DNA from 2 places in the Geobacillus sp. YF-1 genome. Region 2 is predicted to be linked to the other one. Evidence: riboswitches for the same ligand, from Rfam matches in the RefSeq annotation. Region 2 holds a riboswitch; the other holds the start of a gene.

Region 1 (11,709 bases), 510 kb from region 2:
GCTGTTTCGTAATTGGGGTCATCGACAGTGTACCGACTGCTCTTAATTACAATGAGTAATTGCTGTGGATACTGGTTACTAAAATTTTCCTCGAGGATTTTTTGAGCCTTCATTGATTCACTCTTTGGATCATTAAACCCTCCAGCGGTCAACACGTTCGGTAATTTGAGTGCAAAGCTAATAGATGACAATAAACAAAGAATCCAAAAGAATATAATTTTCTTTGGGTGACTAGTCACCCATTTTGCAAGCCAGTAAAACATGAATATATCAACCCTCTTTCAAATTTTGTGTAAGGCTCAATTCTTAATAACTGTACCATAGCTTCTAGCTTTCTTCTGTCATCCTCAGGACAAATTGAAGGCAATTCAAGAACACGCAGGAAAGTTTTTCTTGCATCTTCAATCAAGTTAAGTTTTAATTGACATTGTCCAAGTCCCATATATAAAAAGATTTCCTCTGGATTCAATTGCATTGCTAGCTGATATTGGGCCAAAGCCTTTTTCGGATCCCCACCAAACATCTTTGGAATGGAAAGATACCACATACCTAGAGCATAGTGAGCATGTGCAAATTTGGGATCTAAACGAATTGCCATTTCAAATCTTCTTTTTGACTTAAAAGCCAAAAAAATCTTTTTAACCGGATTACTTAGAAGAGCCAAACGACCAAGGGCCCTTCCTAATTCAAAATGCGCCCGTGGAAGTTCAGGATTTGTCTTTAGCACTTCCTCCGCAATATACTTTGCACGATAAAATAATAACTTTGGAGGAATTGGGTAGGTTAAGCCTTGCCGTATTCCAATTTCATTCCATTCTGTAGCAACCTCTAACATCTCAAGTGCATTGGGAGGCTTAATTCCATTCTCATTCGAAAGCTTTTCGTAATCTGTTCCAGTTTCATTGCTCAGTTTTGCAATTTCTCTCATAACATGAAGCGTAGCTACCTCAATCTCTTTTTTCCCTCGTCCCTTCCCCGGGTAGATTGGTTCTCCAATTCGGACGATGGCTCTTATCCGCCGAGGAATCATTCGATTTTTCGGAAGGATATCGAAGGTCCTTTCCATTCCGATAGGTACAATTGGAACCTTAGCAAGCATTGCTAATTTAACAGCTCCTGGCTTACCTGGCAACATTCTTCCAGTAAAACTTCTCGTACCTTCTGGATAAATACAAATAATTTTACCATCTGCCAGATAACGAAGCACTGTACGAAAGGCAGTTGTATCCGCTGCATTTCGGTTCAAGGGAATACATCCAACTGAAAGATGCCAGATTCGTGAAAGAAAAGTTTCGAAAGATTCTTTTTTTGTTAGATAGTAAACCCTTTCTTTCCGGTAATATCTAAGCACAGTTGCAATAATAAAATGATCCATGAAACTTGCATGATTTGCTACAATTATATAAGGTCCTTTATCTGGCAAGTGTTCAATCCCATGTATCTTTCCAAGGAAAAATCGACGTGTGATGGCTGTAATAACTGCCCTAGAAATTACGCCGATCATAATAATACCCTCTTTTCTGGATATAATTTTTTATCTCTTTGAAGTCATTTCCATGCCTTGTTTGTCAAACTTCAAACGGTATTCAATTAAATCAGCAATTGTTATATATGGGATATTAAACCTCTTTTTAAATTCAAATAAATCTGGTTGCCTTGCCATTGTACCATCCGGATTAATAATCTCAACGATTACACCCGCTGGCTTGAAACCTGCTAACCGTGCAAGGTCAGTAGCAGCCTCAGTATGCCCCATTCTTGTGAAGACTCCCCCGTCACGCGCAACCAAAGGGAAAATATGTCCAGGTCGAACAAGGTCGTCCGGTACTGCATTTTCTCGCAAGGCTATCTCAATAGTTTTAGCACGATCCCATGCAGAGATACCAGTAGTAACACCAAACTTTGGATGAGCGTCAATCGACACCGTGAATGCAGTTTTTAAATATTCTTCGTTAATTTCCACCATTGGATGAAGTTCAAGTTTATGAGCAAGTTCCGTTGTAATCGGCATGCAAACAAGCCCTTTTCCATAAGTGATCATAAAATTAATTGTTTCTGGTGTTATAAGCTCTGCAATCGCAACCAAATCACCTTCATTTTCCCGATTCTCATCATCTGAAACAATAACCATTTTCCCTTGTGCTAGAGCTTCTAGAGCAACTTCTACAGAGTCAAACTTCATATGCTTATCCCTCCTACATTTTATTGGGTGACCGTTCACCCATAATTATTTAGAAATAGAGAGGGAGTAACCTCCCTATTTCTGTAACAATTTTCGCACAATATCTAAGATAAAGGGTATGCGTTCTTCCTCCTGAACCAAAGGTACACTATTCGGACGTTGAAGATTTGGCATTAGCATTACGATTAACGATAGGATAAAGTAACCTGTGACAGTTGGGTAAGGGGTTGAAAACTCTCCTTTCTCAACACCTTCCTCAATAATTTCGCATAATGGCTGCCGCAAGTCTTTAAAAATTTTTGATACTTCTTCAGGAAATACAGGATTATGTTGGAATTGATGTCGAGACCACAGCTTTAAGTAGAATATGCTTTCTCGTTCCAGCTGGAAGAACGTCTCAATAACAAGCTTAAGCTTTTCAAATGGATTTAAATCCATGGAAACAATCTGCTCAGACATCTCATTAAACCTATCAACAATTGCTCGAATAGTTTCGAGATAAAGATCTTTTTTTGTTTTGAAATAAAGATAGATTGTTCCCTTTCCGATACCAGCCATTATTGCAATTTCATTAATGTTTGCGCCGTCATACCCTTTTTCTGCAAATTCTCTAGCAGCCACTTCAATAATTTCTTCTTTTTTTCTTTTTTGATTTATTATTTCCATTTTACCTCCTTGGGTGACTAGTCACCCATATAATAAAAATTTTTTTAAATGTTGTCAACATATTTTTTTATTAACATTTTCATGATATTTTATCTTCTTAATATTATCAATGGTACTTTATTCATATTTTATAAAGGCAAGGGCTAGAGGGTTCACAGTTTATTGATATTATCTTTAAAGTTTTGAGGGGGCCAAAAGTATGACTTTTGGAATCCTCCCTCTCACGTAAAATCTAATTCCTACCAAACGACAGGGTTCGTAATTTTAGAAGAGCATATTCCATGTCTTTGGTCCGACAATTCCATCCGCCGTAAGACCTTTTCGCTTTTGATATGCTTTCTGTGAAAATGCAGGACTGGCGTGGGATTTTCATCCCCGGGTGGAGGGCAAAACGTTGCCCATGGAACTTTTCCGTGAAAATGCCGAGCTGGGGCGGATTTTCATTCCTAGGTGGAGGGCAAACCATTGCCCATGGATCTTTTCCATGATGATGGTCCTATTGGATACGGTGTGCAATGGGGAAGGAAATGATTCCTGCCGCTGCTGTCGCCTGAGGATAAAAAATGAACGGCTCCGCGTTGGTCGGAACCGTTCGTTTTAATTAGGATACTCTTATCGGATTGATCCCTTGCGTTGATCTTTCCCTCCGGAGAACACATCGTCGCAACGATCAATCAGGCCGGGCGCTGAAACGCACGCTTGGAACAGCAGGCATAGGCGAAACGTTCGCTGTGGCGATGGCCGCTTCGCCTTCCCCCTCGATGGCGATCGCTTTTGCTTGGCCCGATTGATGCCGAGAGGTGAAGGATACAGCACCGTTCGTATTTCCGATGCGGCGCTCGCTGCTCTTTCCTTAACAGATCGATCCTTCGCTCGTTGCGATATCTTCCTCCTGCCGGAATGCGACGTCGATCGCAATCCGCAATCCTTTCACCACCGTTTCCAACGCCATGCTCGGCTGCCCTGGATGACGGGCGGCTTGTTCCGGCAAATACGGAATATGGATGAACCCGCCTCGAATGGGCCGTTGCGACTCAGCGATATAGTGCATGAGTCCATAGAACAGGTGATTGCACACAAACGTTCCAGCCGTATGCGAGACGGAAGCCGGTATGCCGTGCCGTCTTAATTCATGGACTATCGCCTTGACCGGCAATGTGGACCAATAACCGACCGGACCATTGGGAACAATCGGCGTGTCAATCGGCTGATTGCCTTCATTATCCGGAATGCGCGCATCATTCACATTGAGCGCCACTCTTTCAATCGAAAGATCAGGCCGTCCTCCCGCTTGACCAACGCAAATGACAAGATCAGGAACCACGTCTTCCATCGCGGCATACAACGTCTCAATCGCTTTGCCAAATACCGTTGGAATCTCCCTTGTCTCAACCGTATACGTATCGGTTTTCCAACCGGCGAATGGCTTGATCGCCTCTAGCGATGGATTCACCGTTTCTCCTCCAAACGGCGCAAATCCGGTCACAAGTACGGTTTTCATCGCATCTTCATCCCCTTTTGATCATGACTTTATCAGTCCATGAGCGTGACGACATACATCGCCGCAATGTTAAACGCCAACAGAATGAGCGCGGTCGGCACTTGCACGCGAATGACATGATGTTGATCTCGTAGATCAAGCAAAGCGGCGGGAACGATGTTGAAATTCGCTGCCATCGGCGTCATCAACGTGCCGCAGTAGCCGGAAAACATCCCGAGAGCGGCGACATGATTCGCGTCGACGCCAAATTGTTGAATCAGCAGCGGGACCGCGATTCCAGCGGTCATAACGGGGAAGGCGGCAAAAGCATTGCCCATGATCATGGTAAACAATGCCATACCAACGCAATAAGCCACAACAATCCAAAACAGCGAATGCGTCGGAATGATGGTACCGATCCACTCGGAAACAGCGGCACCCACCCCGGCTGTTGTAAAGATCGTTCCTAACGTCGCCAACATCTGCGGCAAAAGGGCGGCCCAACCGATCGTTTCAAGCAACCGGCGCGATTCTTTGACCGCTGCAAACGGAGTCGACCGAGTCATCGCCATGCTGATGAGCAACGCCATGAACGTCGCCACTCCCAATGATACGAGAGTAACGTTGTTCGGATCGAGAAGGAACGCGCCTCCGATTTTGACATTTTTCAGCCAAGTCACACCGATGACAGTCAAGATCGGGATCAACAGCGCCGGGATGAACAGGCGGTTGTTCAAACGCTGGCGATGTTGTTGCCTTTCTTCCGGGGATGCTTCTTCGTATTTTCCCAGCTTCAATCCTCCGAATCCTACAATAGCCACCATGATGAGGACTAGCACCCCTGTATAAAAAGGCGGGATGACGCTGCCAAACAATAACGTCACACCGTAAAGCAAGTAAAACAGCCCGGATGTGAGGCGTTTCGGGTTGCTTCGGTCGGCAAACGTCCAGACGCTTCCTAACGTGACAACGATTCCTAAGAATATGTAAACCGCTTCCATTGACAGCCACATTTATGCTCTCCCCTTTCCATTCTCCCGATAGAGAAGTTTGTGAAGGGAGCGGTCCAGCCGATGAAGGCGGAAGCTGTGCACGATCAACGCAGCTACGGCAGTTGGGATCGCCCATAACGCCATATGCAGCGGATCAGAAGGAATGCCGTTTTGATCAAAAAATCCTTTCATCAACAAAATCGCCCCGATCGCAATGAACACATCTTCGCCGAAAAACAGCCCGATGTTGTCCACGGCTGCCGCATGGGCGCGAATGTCGTCACGGACGCGATCCGGCAATGTTCCGTATTTCGCCTCGGCCGCCCCCTCTGCCATCGGAGCCACAAGTGGGCGAACCATTTGGGCATGTCCGCCCAAGGAGGTGAGTCCAGCCGCGGCAGCCGCTTCCCGTATGACTAAGTACGCGGTCAAAATGCGCCCGGTTGTCGCCGCCTTGATGTTTGACACTACATGTTCGGCCTGTTCGCGCAATCCAAACCGTTCCAAAAGACCAATGACAGGCAAAGTGGCGATGAACACCGCCATATATCGATTGGTTGTAAACGCCTTTCCAAATTGTTCAATAATCTCATAGAGCGATTGATGGGCGAAGAGTCCTGTTGCCAATCCAGACAAAGTGACAACAAGCAGCGGATTGATGCGAATGATAAAACCGACGATCACGATCGCAACACCAATAAGCACCATGTTCTTCTTTTCCCCCTTCGACGTAACTGATTTCGCTGTCCAGCTTTCATCACGCCTTTGCCTTCCCTTTCTTCGCCAGCCTCTCCCTCCCACCTTTGTTCCGAAATTCGGAACAGCTGTTTCAAATTTGTTATTATCATTATATAATTAGGAAAAGTAGAAAATCAATAAATATTGACAAAAATGTTCCGTATCCAACTTGGCTTCATGGCAAAATGACTCCGCCATTCCTTTCCCCATCCTTACGTTTGCCATCCTCCGCTTCCTCGACGTCAGAAAAACGGAAGCGCCCATCCTTTCTTTCGGATATGATATAATGGAAAAACAGGGAGAACTACGTTGGATCTTCCAGCCTTGATGCTCGATGCGGGGAGAAGCCGTTGCCACCGAAAAACAACGGATGTCATGCCGGCCGACAAAACCGATGAGCATGACCCATGGTCCATTGGGCGGACGGCAATGCCGGCAACAAAGGAAAATGACGTCTGTTCGCCTCCCTTGCGCCGATGTTCGACCATCAATCATAAAGGAGTGGCTGCTTATGTCGAAACAACTCCCTCCTGGCCAATTCGAAACGGAAAAATGGCCGATTTTGCACGAAGGAGACGTATACTTATTTGATGAAGCGACGTGGAATTTTCGGCTGTTCGGTGACGTGAAAGAGGAAGTGTCGCTGTCATATGAGGAAGTGATGCGGCTGCCGAAGACGATTTCGACCGTGGATATGCACTGCGTAACGACGTGGTCGAAATTCGACACGACGTTCGAAGGCATCGCCTTCCGCGAATTTTTGCGTTTTGTGGAGCTGCATCCCGATGTCAAATACGTGAAAATTTACGGCTACTTAAACGGCGACCGGTTTGGCTATTCGGCGAACTTGCCGCTTGACGCGTTGATGGGCGATGATGCACTGTTTGTCTACCGCTGGAAAGACAAGCATCACGATTGGCAAGACATCTCGCCGAAGCACGGCTATCCGCTCCGCTTTATTCCGCCGGCGACGTTTTACTTATGGAAAGGGGCGAAATGGGCGTCCGGCATCCGCTTCATGAAAAAGGACGAGCCGGGCTACTGGGAAGAGCGCGGGTATTCGATGACCGCCAATCCGTTTAAAGAAGAGCGGTTCGCCGAATCGGTATCCAAGTTTCGGTTTTGGTGAAGAGAATCGAATCTCCTCACTCATCGACAGCAGAAATGAAAAAACGAGGGGTTGGAACAGAACCCCTCGTTTTTTCGCTATGCTGCCCGGCGTGCGGCAGCCTGTTTTTGTAGCCACGGGCGAAGGCGCAAAAAGAGAAGCATAAACACAACCGCCATAAGCACTCCTTTTGCCGCGTTAAACGGCAAAATCGCAGAAATGACCAATGCTTTTGTTTCCGGCGCACTCATCGCCGGAGCGCCGAGAAAAAGCGTATACGCCGGCAAAAAAACGTAGTAGTTCAGCACGCTCATGATCAGAACCATTGTCGCTGTTCCCGCCGCCAGTCCAAGCAGCATGCCTTTTTTCGATGCCGCTTTTCGATAAATAAAGGAAACAGGCAAAATGAACGCCACCCCGGCCGTGAAGTTGGCGATCTGTCCGATGGGAACGCCGGTGGCACTGCCAACGAGAACATAGTTCAGCACGTTTTTCAGAAGTTCCACAAGCACGCCGGCAAGCGGGCCGTACAAAAGCGCGGCGAAAAGGGCCGGGATGTCGCTGAAATCGACTAGCAAAAAGTTCGGAAACGGTGGAAGCGGAAAATTGAGCATCATGAGCAAATACGCACCAGCGCTCAAAATCCCGACAGCCACAAAGGTGCGGGTGTTGATGAATTTCACGCTTGTTCTCCTCTCCTTCTCGTGATTCATCCTCACAAGAAGAAGGCTGCCGAGCGGGGACGCCAATAAAAACTCCCTTAAACCCAAGGGCGTAAGGGAGAAAAAGGGCGAACTCAACGAAGCGTCAGGCGAATGACGCCAAACGCCGGCAAACCTTCATCTTCTCCCATCCAGACTATACTGTCGGCTCCGGACTCGCACCGGATCCTGCCTTGCGGCTCGCGGGCTGAGAGGCCAAGCGCCTCATCACCGCCGGTCGGGAATTTCACCCTGCCCCGAAGATGAATCGTTTATTCATTTTTATTATTCCGATGAATTTAGTATACAATACCTCTTTTCGTTTGTCTATCATTTTTTTCCACGTTATCCTACTCCGCCGATTTATCCATTCTCCTTTGGCAGCTCATCCCCCGGCTCGAGCACCGGCGGGGCGACTTGAATCAAATCGGCGTATTTCAATCCCGTCCCCGTGTTGAGTACAACGACCGTCTCCCCGTCGCGAATCCAGCCGCTCTCGCGCAGCTTGCGGGCCGCCGCAAACGCCGCCGCCCCTTCCGGACAAATGAACGCCCCTTCCAGTTTCGCCACCGCCTGCTGTTCCGCCAAAATGTCCTTATCGCTGATCGCAATGGCGCAGCCGTCCGTTTCATACACCGCCTCAAGCACAAGGAAATCGCCGAGCGCTTTCGGGACATTGATGCCAAACGCCACCGTATGGGAATTCGGCCAAAACTCCGATTCGCGCTTTTTCTCGTTCCACGCCTTCACGATCGGCGCGCAATGCTCAGCCTGCACGGCGACCAGCCGCGGCATCTTGCCGTCCACCCAGCCAAGCGCCTGCAGTTCTTTGAGCGCCTTGTAAATGCCAATGATTCCGACCCCGCCGCCGGTCGGGTACAAAATGACATCCGGAAGCTGCCAAGCGAACTGCTCGGCGATCTCAAGCCCCATCGTTTTCTTCCCTTCAATCCGGTAGGGTTCTTTTAATGTAGAAGCATCGTACCACCCGTATTCGCGGATCGCTTTCGCCACGATTTGCCCAGCGTCGCTGATGAGGCCGTTGACGAAATACAACTCCGCCCCAGCGATGGCGCATTCTTTTCGCGTCAGTTCCGGCGCATCGACCGGCATGACGACCGTCGCGCGGATGCCCGCCCGCGCTGCGTACAGCGACCACGCCGCTCCCGCATTGCCGTTGGTCGGCATCGCGAGCTGTTTGACGCCCAGTTCTTTCGCCTTGGAAACTCCGACCGCCGCCCCGCGGGCTTTAAACGTTCCTGTCGGAATGACTCCTTCGTCTTTCATATAGAGCGAGTCAATGCCGATGTTCCGGCCAAGGCGCGGCATCGGCACGAGCGGCGTCATCCCTTCACCGAGCGACACGATATGTTCCGGGCGTTTCACCGGGAGCAACTCATGATACCGCCATAAGCTCGGCTCGCGCTCCTTGAGCATCTCGCGCGCCACTTGTTGGCGCATCGCCTCCAAATCATAGGCGACTAGAAGCGGGGAACCGCATTCGCAAAGTTGATGCACGTGATCGACATCATATGTACGTGCACATTTGGGGCAATACAGATGGGACACATAGCTGAATCGCATCGTTTGGCTTCTCCTTTCCGTTTGTTTCATCCGCCCGAGGCAGAAAGCACTTACGTTCGCGTTTCTAACGAGGCACTGGCCTTTTCATTATACCATAACCGTCCTCTGCCACCGGCGCCTGTAATGGCAGCGGCCGTACGCCAACCTCGGGGCATCATAGCGCTAAGTAGGAAATGGTCCCATACCCGTCAAGTTTAGCGGTATAAAATTTTTAAGACGATCCTCGTGTTGATCCCGTCAGTAAATGCTGGGGATCACATCCATTATTGGGCATGGAAATGGTCCCCTCTTTTTTTACCGTTTGAAGCCGCCTATGGTAAAATAAAACGGGAACCGCCTCTTTTTTCTTACTGCATCGGCGGAATGATTCGCTCATTCAAAAAAACTTGTACATAAGGAGATGAATCCATGAAACAGGAACTGATCGAACGCTTCATCCGCTACGCGAAAGTCAACACTCAATCCGATCCAGAAAGCGATACGTGCCCGTCGACTCAAGGACAATGGGAGTTGGCGAACATGCTGGTCGAGGAGCTGAAAGCGATCGGGATGGAAGAAGTGACGGTCGACGAAAACGGCTACGTGATGGCGACATTGCCGGCCAATACGGACAAAAACGTGCCAGTGATCGGCTTTTTGGCTCATATGGACACCGCGTCGGAATTTACCGGGGCCAACGTCAACCCGCAATTGATCGACTCGTACGACGGCGGCGACATCGTGTTAAATAAGGAACAAGGCATCATCTTGTCGCCCAACGATTTCCCGGAGCTTGCCCACTACAAAGGGCATACGCTCATTACGACAGACGGAACGACGCTATTGGGCGCCGACGATAAAGCGGGAATCGCGGAAATTATGACGGCGATGCACTACCTCATCAAGCATCCGGACATCAAACACGGCAAAGTGCGCGTCGCCTTTACGCCGGATGAAGAAATCGGCCGCGGGCCGCACAAGTTTGACGTCGCCAAATTCGGCGCCCAATTTGCCTACACAGTCGATGGCGGGCCGCTCGGCGAATTGGAATACGAAAGTTTCAATGCGGCGGAAGCCAAAATCACGATCAAAGGCAAAAACGTCCATCCGGGCACGGCGAAAGGAAAAATGATCAACTCGATCAAAATCGCCATGGAGTTCCAGCAACAGCTGCCAGCGAACGAAACGCCTGAGCATACAGAAGGATATGAAGGGTTTTACCATTTGCTTTCGTTCCAAGGCAATGTAGAGGAAACGAAGCTCCATTACATTATCCGCGATTTTAACCGCGAGTCATTTGAAGCGCGGAAAGCGAACATGAAAGACATCGCGGCTTCGCTCGCCCAAAAATACGGAACCGATCGAATCACGCTCGAAATCAACGACCAATATTACAACATGCGCGAAAAAATCGAACCGGTGCGCCATATCGTCGACATCGCCCACGAAGCGATGACGAACTTGGGCATCGAGCCGAAGGTGAAACCGATCCGCGGCGGCACGGACGGGTCGCAGCTCTCCTATATGGGACTGCCGACGCCGAACATTTTCGCCGGCGGCGAAAACTTCCACGGCCGCTACGAATACATTTCCGCCGACAATATGGTGAAAGCGGCCGAAGTGATCATCGAGATCATCAAGCTATTCGAGCAAAAATCATCTTGAGCGGTGGAAACCAATCGCTTGAACGATCTGTTTTCGGTCGTTCAAGCACAAGCGGCAGCAACCCCGCCATTCGCAGCGAAAAAAGGTGTCCCCGGGCCTTTGGGGGACACCTTCTTCATTCGCTTGGCGAGCGTTCGCCTTGAGTCAACACGTGTTACGGAAGGCGGTTGATCCGCCCCTCCATCCGTGCCGAAAACGGCTGCGCAAGGCCGCGAATGTACGAGACGAGGGCATCCAAATCGACCGGCCCTACTTCGCGGTTCGTCCCTTGCGTCAGCACCGTGAACCCATCGCCGCCGTCGGCGAGGAAGCTGTTGACCGTCACCGTGTACTCGCCGTTCGGATTGAGCGGTGTGCCATCAGGAAGCTGAATGTCGATGACTTTGTTCCCTGCCGGTCTGCTGGCGCTCCATGTATAGCGGAGGCCGGAGATTTGCAGCATGCGCGTTTGGGTCGGCTGCCATTGTTGATTCAAAAGCTCGCGGATTTGCGCGCCGGTGAGCGTCATTTTCACGAGCTGGTTGTTGAACGGCTGAACGTTGTACAGCTCTCCCCACGTTACCTCACCTTGTTCAATATCCGCGCGAATGCCGCCCGGGTTCATAAAGGCAAAA
Region 2 (11,709 bases):
GTTAAAGCGTGCAACGACGATGGCGATTTTCAATCCTGTACCAACGAGATGGCCTTCAATGACGTTCATCATTCGTTCCCCTTTCATCTAAAAATGAAGCATATGTCCTAATTTTTCGTATTTCGTGCGCAAATACTGTTCGTTTTCCTTTTTCGGTGGCATCTCGAGCGGCACACGTTCGACGACCTCGAGCCCGTGCCCTTTTAAGCCCGCGATTTTGCGCGGGTTATTCGTGAGCAGACGCATTTTCGTCACGCCGAGGTCTTTCAACATTTGCGCCCCGATGCCGTAATCGCGCAAATCGGCCGGGAAGCCGAGCTTTTCGTTCGCTTCGACCGTGTCATAGCCTTGCTCCTGCAGCTTGTAGGCGCGCAGCTTGTTCATGAGGCCGATGCCGCGCCCCTCTTGGCGCATGTACAGCAACACTCCGCGCCCTTCCGCCTCGATTTGCCGAAGCGCCGCGTGCAGCTGCGGTCCGCAATCGCACCGGTAAGAGCCGAACACATCGCCCGTTAAGCATTCGGAATGGACGCGCACGAGAATCGGCTCGTCCGGGGTGATCTCTCCTTTGACAAGCGCCACATGCTCTTTTCCGTCGAGCACATTCGTATAACCGATGGCGCGGAATTCGCCAAATTCGGTCGGCAGCCAGATGTCCACTTCGCGCTTGACAAGCTTTTCCCGCTCGCTCCGATAGGCGATCAAGTCTTTGATCGTGATCATCTTCAAGCCAAACTGGTCAGCCATCTGCCGCAAATCGGGAACGCGCGCCATCGTTCCGTCTTCTTTAATGATTTCGCAGATGACGCCGGCCGGCGCCGCCCCGCACAGCCGGGCCAAGTCAACAGCCGCTTCCGTATGGCCGGCGCGCCGCAGCACGCCGCCTTTTTTCGCAATGAGCGGAAAAATATGGCCTGGCCGCTTGAAATCGCTCGCTTTGACATTCGGGTCAAGCAGCGCCTGAATCGTCGCCGCCCGCTCATGAGCGCTAATGCCGGTCGTTGTCGTTTTGTAGTCGATGCTCACCGTAAACGCCGTGCCGTGCGCATCGGTGTTATGGGCAACCATCGGCTCTAAGCCGAGGCGTTCCGCCAACTCTTCCGTGATCGGCACGCAGACGAGCCCGCGACCGTGCGTAATCATAAAATTAATGATATCCGGCGTCACCTTTTCGGCCAGCGCGACAAAATCCCCTTCGTTTTCCCGGTCTTCATCGTCGCAGACGATGATCACTTCTCCGTTGGCAAGCGCGGTCAGTGCCGCTGCGATGGAATCAAACATCAGCCCAGTGCCCCCCCTTTTTCCGGCTTATTTGTACCCGTGCTGCTCTAAAAAGTCAACCGTCAACCCGCGCGCTGGCGGCGCTGCTTTGGCGGCAAGAAAAGCGGCGACATATTTGCCAATCATGTCGCACTCAATATTGACGAGGTCGCCGGGCCGCTTTTCACCTAAAATGGTGGCCGCCCGTGTATGAGGGATCAGCGAAACGGTGAACGTGCGCTCGCTCAACCCGAAAATGGTCAAACTTGTGCCATCGACCGCCACCGATCCTTTCTCCATCATATACGCGCGCAGTGGAGCCGGCACTTCGATTTCATAATAAACCGCGTTCGCTTTCGGCCACTGGCGAATGATGCGTCCGACGCCGTCCACGTGCCCGCTGACGAAATGGCCGCCAAACCGCCCGTTGGCCGCCATCGCTCGCTCCAAGTTCACCTTCGATCCGGGCTTTAGCGTCTTCAGCGCCGTCGCTTTCACCGTCTCCGGCATGATGTCAACCGTAAACCGGCGATCGTCAAACGATGTGACGGTGAGACAGACGCCATTGACAGCGATGCTGTCGCCAAGTTGCACATCTTCAAGCACCCGCTTGGCGCTGATGGCCATGACGATGGCGTCCCCGGTTGCGTTCATCCGATCGATCGTGCCGATCTCTTCGATGATGCCGGTAAACATCACGCTTCCTCCTTTCGCTTCGGAACAGCGGCGATTTTCACGTCCGGACCGATCCTTTCGACCCGCCGGATGTCAAGCTCGAGCGCTTCGGCGAGACGCGGGAAGCCGAGGCCGCCGATCGGCGTAGGGGCATCCTGCCCGCCGATCAGCTTCGGGGCTATGTAGGCCACCACTTCATTGACCGCTCCCGCGCGGAGAAAGCTGTCATGGACGCGCGAACCGCCTTCCACAAACAGCGACATCACCTTCTGTTCGCCGAGCAAGCGAAGCACATCGCCGACCTCCACTCGATCGGTCGGCAGCGACACGACGCGCACGCCCCGACGCTCGTATGCCGCCGCTTTTTCCCGACTGGCGCCTCGGCCGGCGATGATCCACGTCTCCGCCTCACGGTCGGTGACGACGTGGGCGTCAAGCGGCGTGCGCAAGCGGGTGTCCAAAATAATGCGCAGCGGGTTTTTCCGCTGTTCCCCGATGCGAACGGTGAGCTTTGGGTTGTCCGCGATCACGGTGTTGACGCCGACCAAAATGGCGTCATGCTGGGCGCGGAGACGATGGACATCCTCACGGGCCGCGCTCGATGTGATCCATTGGCTTTCCCCTGTCGCCGTCGCGATTTTGCCGTCGAGGCTGCACGCGTATTTCAGCGTCACAAACGGCGTCTTTGTCGCAATGGAATGGAAAAACATCCGGTTGAGTTCATCCGCTTCTTCTTTTAAGATGCCAACGTCGACGTGAATGCCCGCTTGGCGCAGCTTGTCAATTCCTTTTCCCGCCACAAGCGGATTCGGATCGGTCGTGGCGACGACGACGCGCCGGACGCCGGCTTCGATAAGCAAATCGGCGCACGGCGGCGTTTTGCCGTAATGGCTGCACGGCTCCAGCGTCACATACACCGTGGCGCCGCGCGCTTTGTCGCCGGCCATACGAATCGCATGCACTTCGGCGTGCGGCTGTCCGGCTTTCAAATGGGCGCCAAGCCCGACCACTTCCCCGCCGTTGACGACAACCGCGCCGACAAGCGGGTTCGGCGATGTTTGTCCGCTGCCGGCTTTCGCGACATTCAACGCCAAGCGCATGTAATCTTCGTCTCGATACACGGCTTTCACCTTTTTCTTTCGCAAAAATAAAAATCCCCGGAACGACTCCGGGGCTTTGGGATGCGAGAGAATGAGTCATGATGCGCATAACAGCGAACAAAACATTCGTTCGCCTCCTATGGCTGCACGTGCCGTCTAGACACCGTTGCCCTGTTGGCCGCCGAGGGCTGCCCGCTTTCGGCACAGCGCCATCAGCCACCATGCGCACATCGCCATCCTTCTCCCATCCAGACTATACTGTCGGCTCCGGAATCGCACCGGATCGTGCCAATCAGGCTCGCGGGCTGAGAGGCGCATCGCCTCATCACCGCCGGTCGGGAATTTCACCCTGCCCCGAAGGATGCATCACCATGCTGTTTTTATTATACCATGTCAGCTTCCAAGCGTCATCATTTGACAATCCAAATCCAATACGCCGCCCCCCATAACAGGCTGGCCGCTACCAATAGGAAAAACAGCCGCCAGTTGTTGCGCCTTGTCCGCTCATCGTCCCCCGCCGGCCGCTTATTGTTCGTCAAACACTTTCACTTCCTTCATCACATCGCCGTTTTTCATCGCCTTGACAACGTCCAGCCCAGACGTTACTTGGCCGAAGACGGTATGCATCCCATCGAGGTGCGGCTGCGACTCATGAACGATGAAAAACTGGCAGCTCCCGGTGTCGCGGCCGCGGTGCGCCATCGAAATCGCCCCGGCGACATGGCGGTGCGGATTGTTGTCCGTCTCGCACGGAATCGTATAGCCGGCATCGCCCGTCCCGTTGCCGCGCGGGCAGCCCCCTTGGCTGACGAACCCGGGGATGACGCGGTGGAAGGTTAATCCGTCATAAAATCCTTCATTCGCTAATTTTTCAAAATTGGCCACCGTCACCGGCGCCTCATTCGGAAACAGTTCGAATTCAATTTTCCCGCCGTTTTCCATCAAAATATACCCTTTTTTCGCCATGATGCTTTCGCTCCTTTGCTTGTGCCTCAATCGCTTCTATCATACCATGGATGATTGGGAGAAAGAAAGTCAAAGACAAAAACGGCGGGGATGCGATATAATGATGGTGCATGTTCCATGAACAGGAGGCGAGCTAGGTGAAACGAATGATCGCTTCATCGCTGCTGGCGGTTATCATGCTGATGTTGCCGGCGATCGCCGCGGCCGATGCGGCACCGGGCGACGTCATTGTGACGCTCGGCGAAAATTTAACAAGCGACCAAAAGCAAAAAGTGCTTGAAGAAATGAAAGCGCCGGATGGGGCGCAAACGATCACTGTCTCGAACGCCGAAGAGCATAAATATTTGGGCGGGCTCATCCCGAAAGCCCAAATCGGGACGCGCGCCATTTCTTCGTCCATGATCACGATTCGCGAACCCGGCTCAGGGCTGCGTGTTGAAACCCACAACATCACATGGGTGACGAAAGAGATGTATACGAACGCCTTGATTACCGCCGGGGTGAAAGACGCCGACATTTACATCACCGCTCCGTTTCCCGTTTCCGGCACCGCGGCGCTGACCGGATTGATGAAGGCGTATGAAATTTCCTCGGACCAAGCCATCCCTGATGATGTCAAAAAAGTGGCGAACGAGGAAATGGTGCAAACGGCGAAGCTGGCTGATTCGATCGGTCCGGACAAGGCGGTCGCTTTGCTGGCAAAAATCAAAGAAGAAATGGCCGCCAATCCGCCGCAAACGGACGCCGATTTGCGGGCTCTGATCGAAAAAATCGCCGCTGACCTCGGCATTACGCTGAGCGAGAATGAAATCAACAGCCTTATGTCTCTCCTTCATAAAATGCAAAACGCCAATATCAACTGGGATCAAGTCAATGACCAGCTGAGCAAAGCGAAAGAACAGCTGTCGGCGTTTTTGCAGTCGAAAGAAGGAAAAACGTTCATTCAAAACGTGATCGACATCTTGAAAGAGATTTGGAACGCGATTAAATCAGCATTTTCCTCGAGCTCCAGCCAAGATCAGCAATGAAAATCGGCGCCCGCAAGGACAACGGGCGCCGATCGGTTGTCAAGGCCGCTTCCCAAACCGGCGGCCTTCACTTTTTCACTTTCGTTTTCCAAGGCAAATCATACTGAATCAAATCGTCATACGTCTCCCGCTTCACAACGAGCTGGGCATCGCCGTTTTCAACAAAGACGACAGCCGGGCGCGGCAGGCGATTGTAGTTGTTCGCCATCGAATAGCCGTACGCTCCCGTGCAAAAAACGGCTAAATAATCGCCCGGTTTCGCTTCCGGGAGCGCCAAATCCCAAATGAGCATATCGCCTGACTCGCAGCACTTTCCGGCAATGGATACGACTTCCGTCCGCTCTCCCCACATCCGGTTGGCGAGCATCGCTTCGTATTTCGCCCCATACAGCGCCGGGCGAATGTTGTCGCTCATGCCACCATCAACGGCCACGTACGTTCGGACGTTCGGCACGTCTTTGCGCGAGCCGATCGTATAAATCGTTGTGCCGGCATCGCCGACAAGCGAGCGCCCCGGCTCAATCCAAATTTCCGGAAGCGGCAGCCCGTATTCGCGGGCTTGTTTTTTCGCTTCCTCAACGATGCAATCGACGTACATCGCCACGGGAATCGGATCATCCTCTTCGGTATAGCGAATGCCGAATCCCCCGCCTAGGTTGACCACTTCGGGGACGAAACGGTGCTCGCGATTCCACTCGGCCAGCTTGGCAAACACTTTTTGCGTCGCGAGCACAAATCCGGCGGTTTCAAAAATTTGCGAGCCGATATGGCAATGGACGCCCAACAGCCGAAACGCCTTCGCCGACATCACGCGCCGAAACGCCTGATCAGCTTGTCCATTGTGCAAATCAAAACCAAACTTCGAGTCCTCTTGTCCTGTTAAAATATAGTCATGGGTATGCGCTTCAACTCCCGGCGTGACGCGCAGCAAAATCGGCACCGTTCGACCGGAGGCCTCTGCCAGCTCTTCGATCAACTCCAACTCGTAAAAATTGTCGACGACGATGCAGCCGATGCCGGATTCGAGCGCCATCGCCAGCTCCTCCCGGCTTTTGTTATTGCCGTGAAAATGGATGCGCTCCGGCGGAAATCCGGCGACAAGCGCTGTATGCAATTCCCCGCCCGACACGACGTCAAGCGACAGCCCTTCCTCGGCGGCGAGCTGCACCATGGCGATGGAAGAAAACGCCTTGCTGGCGTAAGCGACCTGCGCCCGCACGCCATGGCGGCGGAACGCTTCCTGAAACGCGCGCGCCCGGGCGCGGATCAAAGCAACATCATAAATGTAAAGCGGCGTGCCGTACGTCTCAGCTAGTTCGACGACATCGACGCCGCCGATTTCCAAATGTCCTTTTTCATTGACGCGGCTTGTTCCATGCAAAAACACGACCATCCCTCATTCCTCATCAAAATGGCGCACGAAAAGCCAAAAGCCGTTGGCCGCCGACAGCGGCCCTGAAAAAACAAAACCGCAGAGCAACCGGCTCTGCCGCGCACTAGGCTGCGATTCGAACATGCCCGTTGGCGCGTTCGCGCCAAAACGAACGTCCGCTTCACCGCTCGGAAAAGGCGGTAAATATCAAATATTACGTTATCATAATGACAAAAAAGTTGCAATAGCGCCAACAGCGAAAAAGCGGCCGCCCATCTATGCCATCGGGAGCGGCCGCCGGATAAAGGGGCGCGGGATCACGTCGGTTGTTTTTGCCGGTCCTGCGGATGGACGATGCTCGGACGCACTTTCGCCCCGGCGGCGGAACGGCGGACGATAATTTGCATAAACGCTGCCGGATCGAACGGAATGAACGGCCATAAATACGGGGTATTGAGCGAGCGAATGCTGACGAGCCAAAGCAAATAAACGGTCGTGCCGATGACGAGCCCCGGCACGTGAAACAGCGCGACAAAAATAACGAGAACAAGCCGGGAAATTTTATTGGCGACACTCAATTCGTAGCTCGGCGTCGCAAAGGAGCCGATCGCGGCCACCGCGACGTACAAAATGACTTCGGGCACAAACAAGCCGACATCGATAGCAATTTGCCCGATGAGGACGGCGGCGATTAAGCCCATAGCCGTTGAGAGCGGCGTCGGCGTGTGGATGGCGGCCATGCGCAGAAATTCGATCCCAAAATCGGCCAACAAAATTTGCACGACAATCGGGATGTTCGTTTGTTTGTTCGGGCCGATAAACGCCCACGATTTCGGCAACAGCGACGGATCTAAAACGAACAGCACCCACAGCGGCAGCAGAAACAGCGACGACAAAATACCTAAAAACCGCACCCAGCGGACAAACGTTCCGACCCCCGGCGACTGCCGATACTCTTCGGCGTGCTGGACATGGTGGAAAAACGTCGTCGGCGTAATGATGACGCTTGGCGATGTATCGACCATAATGAGCACATGCCCTTCAAGCAAATGCGTCGCCGCCACATCAGGACGCTCCGTGTACCGGACGAGCGGATAGGGGTTGTAGCCTTGCTTGACTAAAAACTCTTCAACCGTTTTGTCGCCCATGGTCAAGCCATCAACATGGATTTGTTGAAGCTCTTTTTTGATCAGCTCAACCAGCCCGGGATCGGCGATATCTTGAATATAGGCGATGCATACGTCTGTTTTCGATCGCTCACCGACTTGCAACATTTCAAAGCGCAGCCGCTCGTCGCGGATGCGTCGGCGGGTGAGCGCCGTATTGACGATAATGTTCTCGACATAGCCGTCGCGGGCGCCGCGCACCACTTTTTCCGTGTCCGGCTCCTGCGGCTGCCGGCCCGGATAGCTGCGGACGTCGACGGCAAACCCGGTTGATTCCCCTTCGACAAGGACGATGATCAGCCCGGAAAGCAGCTTATCGACGGCCTCATCGAGGCTCATCACCGGGCTCACTTGCTGATGGACAAGCCGATTTTCAATGATTTTCCACGCTTGCGATTCTTGCCGTTCATCATCGTTGACGCGCACGATTTGCTTCAATAATTCGATGATGTATTGCGTGTCACATAAACCGTTGCAGTAATAAATATGTACTTCCCGGTTTAAGACACGAATTTTTCGCACGCCTAAATCAAAGCTTGTGCCGACGCCGATTCGCGCCTGCAAAAACTTGGCATTGTCAATGAGATTGCCCGCTATCGGCGTCTTCTTTTTTTCTTTTTCCGTCATGGCCACCACTCCTTTCAAGAATCAACTCAACCGCTTTGCGCGTAATGGGTGCCCCATGTTCGGCACGGTCGCGGCGCCCCATTTTTCCGATGTCGCCGATGCCGACAATCAGCGGGATGTTCAGCTGGTCAAGACAGTAGACGGTATCGCCGTTGATGCGGCCCACATCCAAATCGCGGATCCCTTCTTTATCGACCCCGTATTCGGTCATCACGCCGTCGCGGTCGATGCTCACATGCACCTTTGTCCATTCGTGCTGATGCGTGTTGGACGCAACCGCCAGCGCGCCAAGCACCTCGATTTGCTCGTGCGTCGCCACATAGCGAAGCGCCTCTTCGCCCGCTCCCTGGCCGATGGCGCCACAGTCGTCAAACATCACAAACACCGGATCGTGCGGCGTCTGCAAAATCAGCTTGACGAGCTCCTCGCCGCTCAACTTGGTCGGATTGCCTCGCGAGCAAGAGATGCAGCGGCCGCCGACGTCGGCGGCGACCCGTTCGATCGCCCGGCAGGCGAATTCGTCTCCGTCCGTCACTAAAATGACCCGTCGTTTTTCCATCGTCTCTACCCTTTCGGTTTGCAAATAAGCGCAGCGGCAAACGAACCCGCCACCATAAAAGCGAGCAACGCGCCAGCGAAGCGGAAGACGGCTCCCCCGGTCGCGACAAGTCCGCTTGGCGGCGGCCCGGCCATGACGCCTTTCGCGAAAACGTAGCCCAACCCGCTTAACGGCAACATCGCCCCCGCGCCGACCGAAGCGACCCATCGATCGTATACGCCGCCAAACCCGAGGATGACGCCGAGGACGACCAACAGGCTGGCCACCCCGGCCGGCGTCCATCGGCCGCGGTCGATCATAAGCTGGGCGATGACGCATACAAGCCCGCCGGCCAGAAACGCGCGGACATATTCCATCTCACATTCCCCCCGATCGTGGCCCATCCGGCTCTTGCCCGGCCGCTTCGATGACGACGCCGTGAGCGATAGCCGGGATCGACTGTTTTTGCTGCACCATCGTTTGGCTCAACAGCGCCCCGGTCGCGACGACAAACAGACGGCGAAACGCGCCGCGGGCAAGTTCATGAAGCAAATAGCCGTACGTGACAACGGCCGAGCACGCACAGCCGCTGCCGCCGGCGAACACCTTTTGATCCGGCCGGTAGATCATCAGCCCGCAATCGTTGTACATCTCGCTGACGTCATAGCCCGCTTCGGCAAGCAGCTCCCGAACGATGACGCTGCCAACGCGCGACAAGTCGCCGGTGACAATCAAGTCGTAATCGCTTGGCGATGCGCCTAAGTCGCGGAAATGCTGCTCGATCGTATCGGCCGCAGCCGGAGCCATCGCCGCTCCCATATCGAGCGGATTGGTCAGCCCGGCATCGATCACTTTGCCGATCGTCGCCGCCCGGATGCGCCAGCGCCCCGGGGTGCGCCCGATGAGCGCCGCGCCGGCACCGGTGACCGTAAACGTCGCCGTTTTCGGCTTTTGCACTCCGAGTTCGGTCGGATAGCGAAACTGCCGTTCAGCCGTGGCGTTATGACTGCTTGTCGCCGTGAGCGCCCGATCGGCCAATCCGCCGGCAACCAACGCGGCGGCGGCGGCCAACGTCTGCATCGAAGTGGAGCAGGCGCCAAACAAACATAAAAACGGAATCGGCAGCTCGCGAGCGACATAGTTGGATGTAGCCTGTTGGTTCAACAAATCGCCGGCCAAAAACAGATCGACCTCTTCAGCGGAAACGCCCGCCTTTTGCAAGCAGCGGCCGACCGCCTCCCGCATCAGCCGCCGTTCGGCCAGCTCCCACGTCTTTTCCCCGCAATATAGGTCGCGATAACAAATATCAAAATACTTTCCGAGCGGCCCATCCGCTTCCAACGGCCCGACCGCCGCCGCGGCCGCTTGAATGTAGACTCCTTCATCAAACAACCACGTCTGTTTTCCGACGCGCTTCATGGCGATCCCCTCTTTCCTACGGCCAGAACAGACCGAGCACATAGGCGGCAATCACTCCATAAATGATCGCCGCGCCGCCAGCTTTCAACATCTGCCCGCCCACCCCGGCCATCCACCCTTCGCTCCGGTGCTCGATGGCGGCGCTAGCCAGCGCATTGGCGAGCCCGGTAAGAAGCATCGTCGCCCCCGCGCCGGCGAATTGGCTAATGTCATCATATTTTCCGACAGCGGTCAGTCCGATCGCCAATCCAGCCATGACGATCGACGCCCATAAATGGGCCTCGAGCGCTGAAGCGGCAAACGTACCGCTGTACCAATCAGCCAGCCATTGCGCCAGCGCGCAAAGCGTCCCGCCGACAAGAAACGCTTTTCCCGCATTGGCCGCGTACGGGGGAGAAGGTTGGAACGCTTTGACTTCACGGAGATAATCGGTTCTCAATCCCACGTTTTCGTCCCCCTTTGTCAGCGAAAATGATCGACAAAATATAGCCAGTGAAACAAAGAGCCCGCCACCTTGCCAAAGGCGATGGCCATCAATAAAGCGACGATTCTCTCATCGACCCCGATTCGTTTCGCTAAAATCGGCCAAACGTTCAGCACTTCGGTGAGCGCGGCGGCGAGCATTCCGACAAATATGCCGTGCAGAAGCCCAATCGGCGCCAGCCAATAGTTGGACAAATGGAAAACCGAATGGCGAAGGCTCACCCAACCGCCGACGAGGGCGCCAAACACCGCGCCCCATTCATAAGCGTGAATGCGCTTCATCGTTTTCGTCAGCTGCGTCAGGCGCGGGATGACGCCAAGCACGACCAAAAAGGCGACAAAGCCGGTTCCGACCGCCAACCCTCCAGCGAAGCCGACGAACACTACCAGCAGCACGTCAAGCATCGTCAAGCGGCTTCAAACTTTCCTTGTTTTCATGCAAAATGACATACTGGTCAATGGCCTGCTGGTAGTTGAACATTTCGACTTCCAGAGGGCTGGGCTCCTCGTTGATGCGTTTGCGGAACCAATGGTTAAAAAACAAAATCATCCCGATGCCAAGCCCTAGCGAATATGGAATTTGCAAAAGAAGCGGCTTATCCACCGTCTGACCGGTGATCATTTCATACAAATGGCGATGCACCCGTTGCATGCTCACATCTTCGTGGAAATTCATAATCGCCATCGCCGAACCGACGAACAGAAGAAGCCAAACGAGCAGGAACACGACGAACGGAACTTTTCGCTTTTCATACACGACTTCGACGATCGTCTGCGATGGGCCAACCATCTGCACGTCGAGTGATTCATCGACATCGAGCACGGCCTTGACCATTTGCATCATGTCGATAATGACGATCGTTTTATCGCTTGGCTGCACCCGGTAGAGCGGGACCGCCCGCAGCCGCTCGACGAGTTCGCCATCCGCCGCAGCGATTTGTGCCGCTTGTCCGAGCGTGACCGCCGCCCCCGGCTCGACTTGCACGCGATGGCGCGGCTTAATGAATACGGTGTTGGCCATTTGCTTCACACCTTTGTCTTTTTTTCATTAGTTTGGTGGACAGTCAAGCCGATC

Evidence for each region. Region 2 has a riboswitch for FMN ahead of ribD (bifunctional diaminohydroxyphosphoribosylaminopyrimidine deaminase/5-amino-6-(5-phosphoribosylamino)uracil reductase RibD). Riboswitches for the same ligand answer to the same signal wherever they lie in the genome.
Region 1: linked by a shared signal. The riboswitch ahead of ACTVIM_RS08665 (ECF transporter S component) and the one ahead of ribD (bifunctional diaminohydroxyphosphoribosylaminopyrimidine deaminase/5-amino-6-(5-phosphoribosylamino)uracil reductase RibD) in region 2 are both predicted to bind FMN.

The regions. Positions count from the first base shown of each region.
Region 1 covers NZ_CP199850.1:1,717,195-1,728,903, forward strand. The annotation lists gene ACTVIM_RS08620 (MMPL family transporter) at 1-263, opposite strand, end outside; gene ACTVIM_RS08625 (1-acyl-sn-glycerol-3-phosphate acyltransferase) at 236-1,504, opposite strand; gene ribB (3,4-dihydroxy-2-butanone-4-phosphate synthase) at 1,535-2,182, opposite strand; gene ACTVIM_RS08635 (TetR/AcrR family transcriptional regulator) at 2,258-2,848, opposite strand; partial or broken gene ACTVIM_RS08640 (hypothetical protein) at 3,113-3,157, opposite strand; gene pcp (pyroglutamyl-peptidase I) at 3,702-4,349, opposite strand; gene ACTVIM_RS08650 (DUF979 domain-containing protein) at 4,382-5,341, opposite strand; gene ACTVIM_RS08655 (DUF969 domain-containing protein) at 5,342-6,028, opposite strand; gene ACTVIM_RS08660 (sulfite oxidase-like oxidoreductase) at 6,570-7,187, shown strand; gene ACTVIM_RS08665 (ECF transporter S component) at 7,265-7,849, opposite strand; FMN riboswitch at 8,004-8,136, opposite strand; gene ACTVIM_RS08670 (threonine synthase) at 8,231-9,451, opposite strand; gene pepT (peptidase T) at 9,860-11,095, shown strand; gene ACTVIM_RS08680 (bifunctional metallophosphatase/5'-nucleotidase) at 11,250-11,709, opposite strand, start outside.
Region 2 covers NZ_CP199850.1:2,230,962-2,242,670, forward strand. The annotation lists gene ribH (6,7-dimethyl-8-ribityllumazine synthase) at 1-69, opposite strand, end outside; gene ACTVIM_RS11020 (bifunctional 3,4-dihydroxy-2-butanone-4-phosphate synthase/GTP cyclohydrolase II) at 88-1,281, opposite strand; gene ribE (riboflavin synthase) at 1,309-1,956, opposite strand; gene ribD (bifunctional diaminohydroxyphosphoribosylaminopyrimidine deaminase/5-amino-6-(5-phosphoribosylamino)uracil reductase RibD) at 1,956-3,056, opposite strand; FMN riboswitch at 3,268-3,401, opposite strand; gene ACTVIM_RS11035 (hypothetical protein) at 3,446-3,574, opposite strand; gene ACTVIM_RS11040 (peptidylprolyl isomerase) at 3,561-4,001, opposite strand; gene ACTVIM_RS11045 (DUF1002 domain-containing protein) at 4,139-5,029, shown strand; gene lysA (diaminopimelate decarboxylase) at 5,097-6,416, opposite strand; gene ACTVIM_RS11055 (spore germination protein) at 6,719-8,194, opposite strand; gene ACTVIM_RS11060 (stage V sporulation protein AE) at 8,145-8,753, opposite strand; gene ACTVIM_RS11065 (SpoVA/SpoVAEb family sporulation membrane protein) at 8,759-9,109, opposite strand; gene spoVAD (stage V sporulation protein AD) at 9,111-10,151, opposite strand; gene ACTVIM_RS11075 (SpoVA/SpoVAEb family sporulation membrane protein) at 10,168-10,596, opposite strand; gene ACTVIM_RS11080 (stage V sporulation protein AB) at 10,614-11,039, opposite strand; gene ACTVIM_RS11085 (stage V sporulation protein AA) at 11,032-11,655, opposite strand.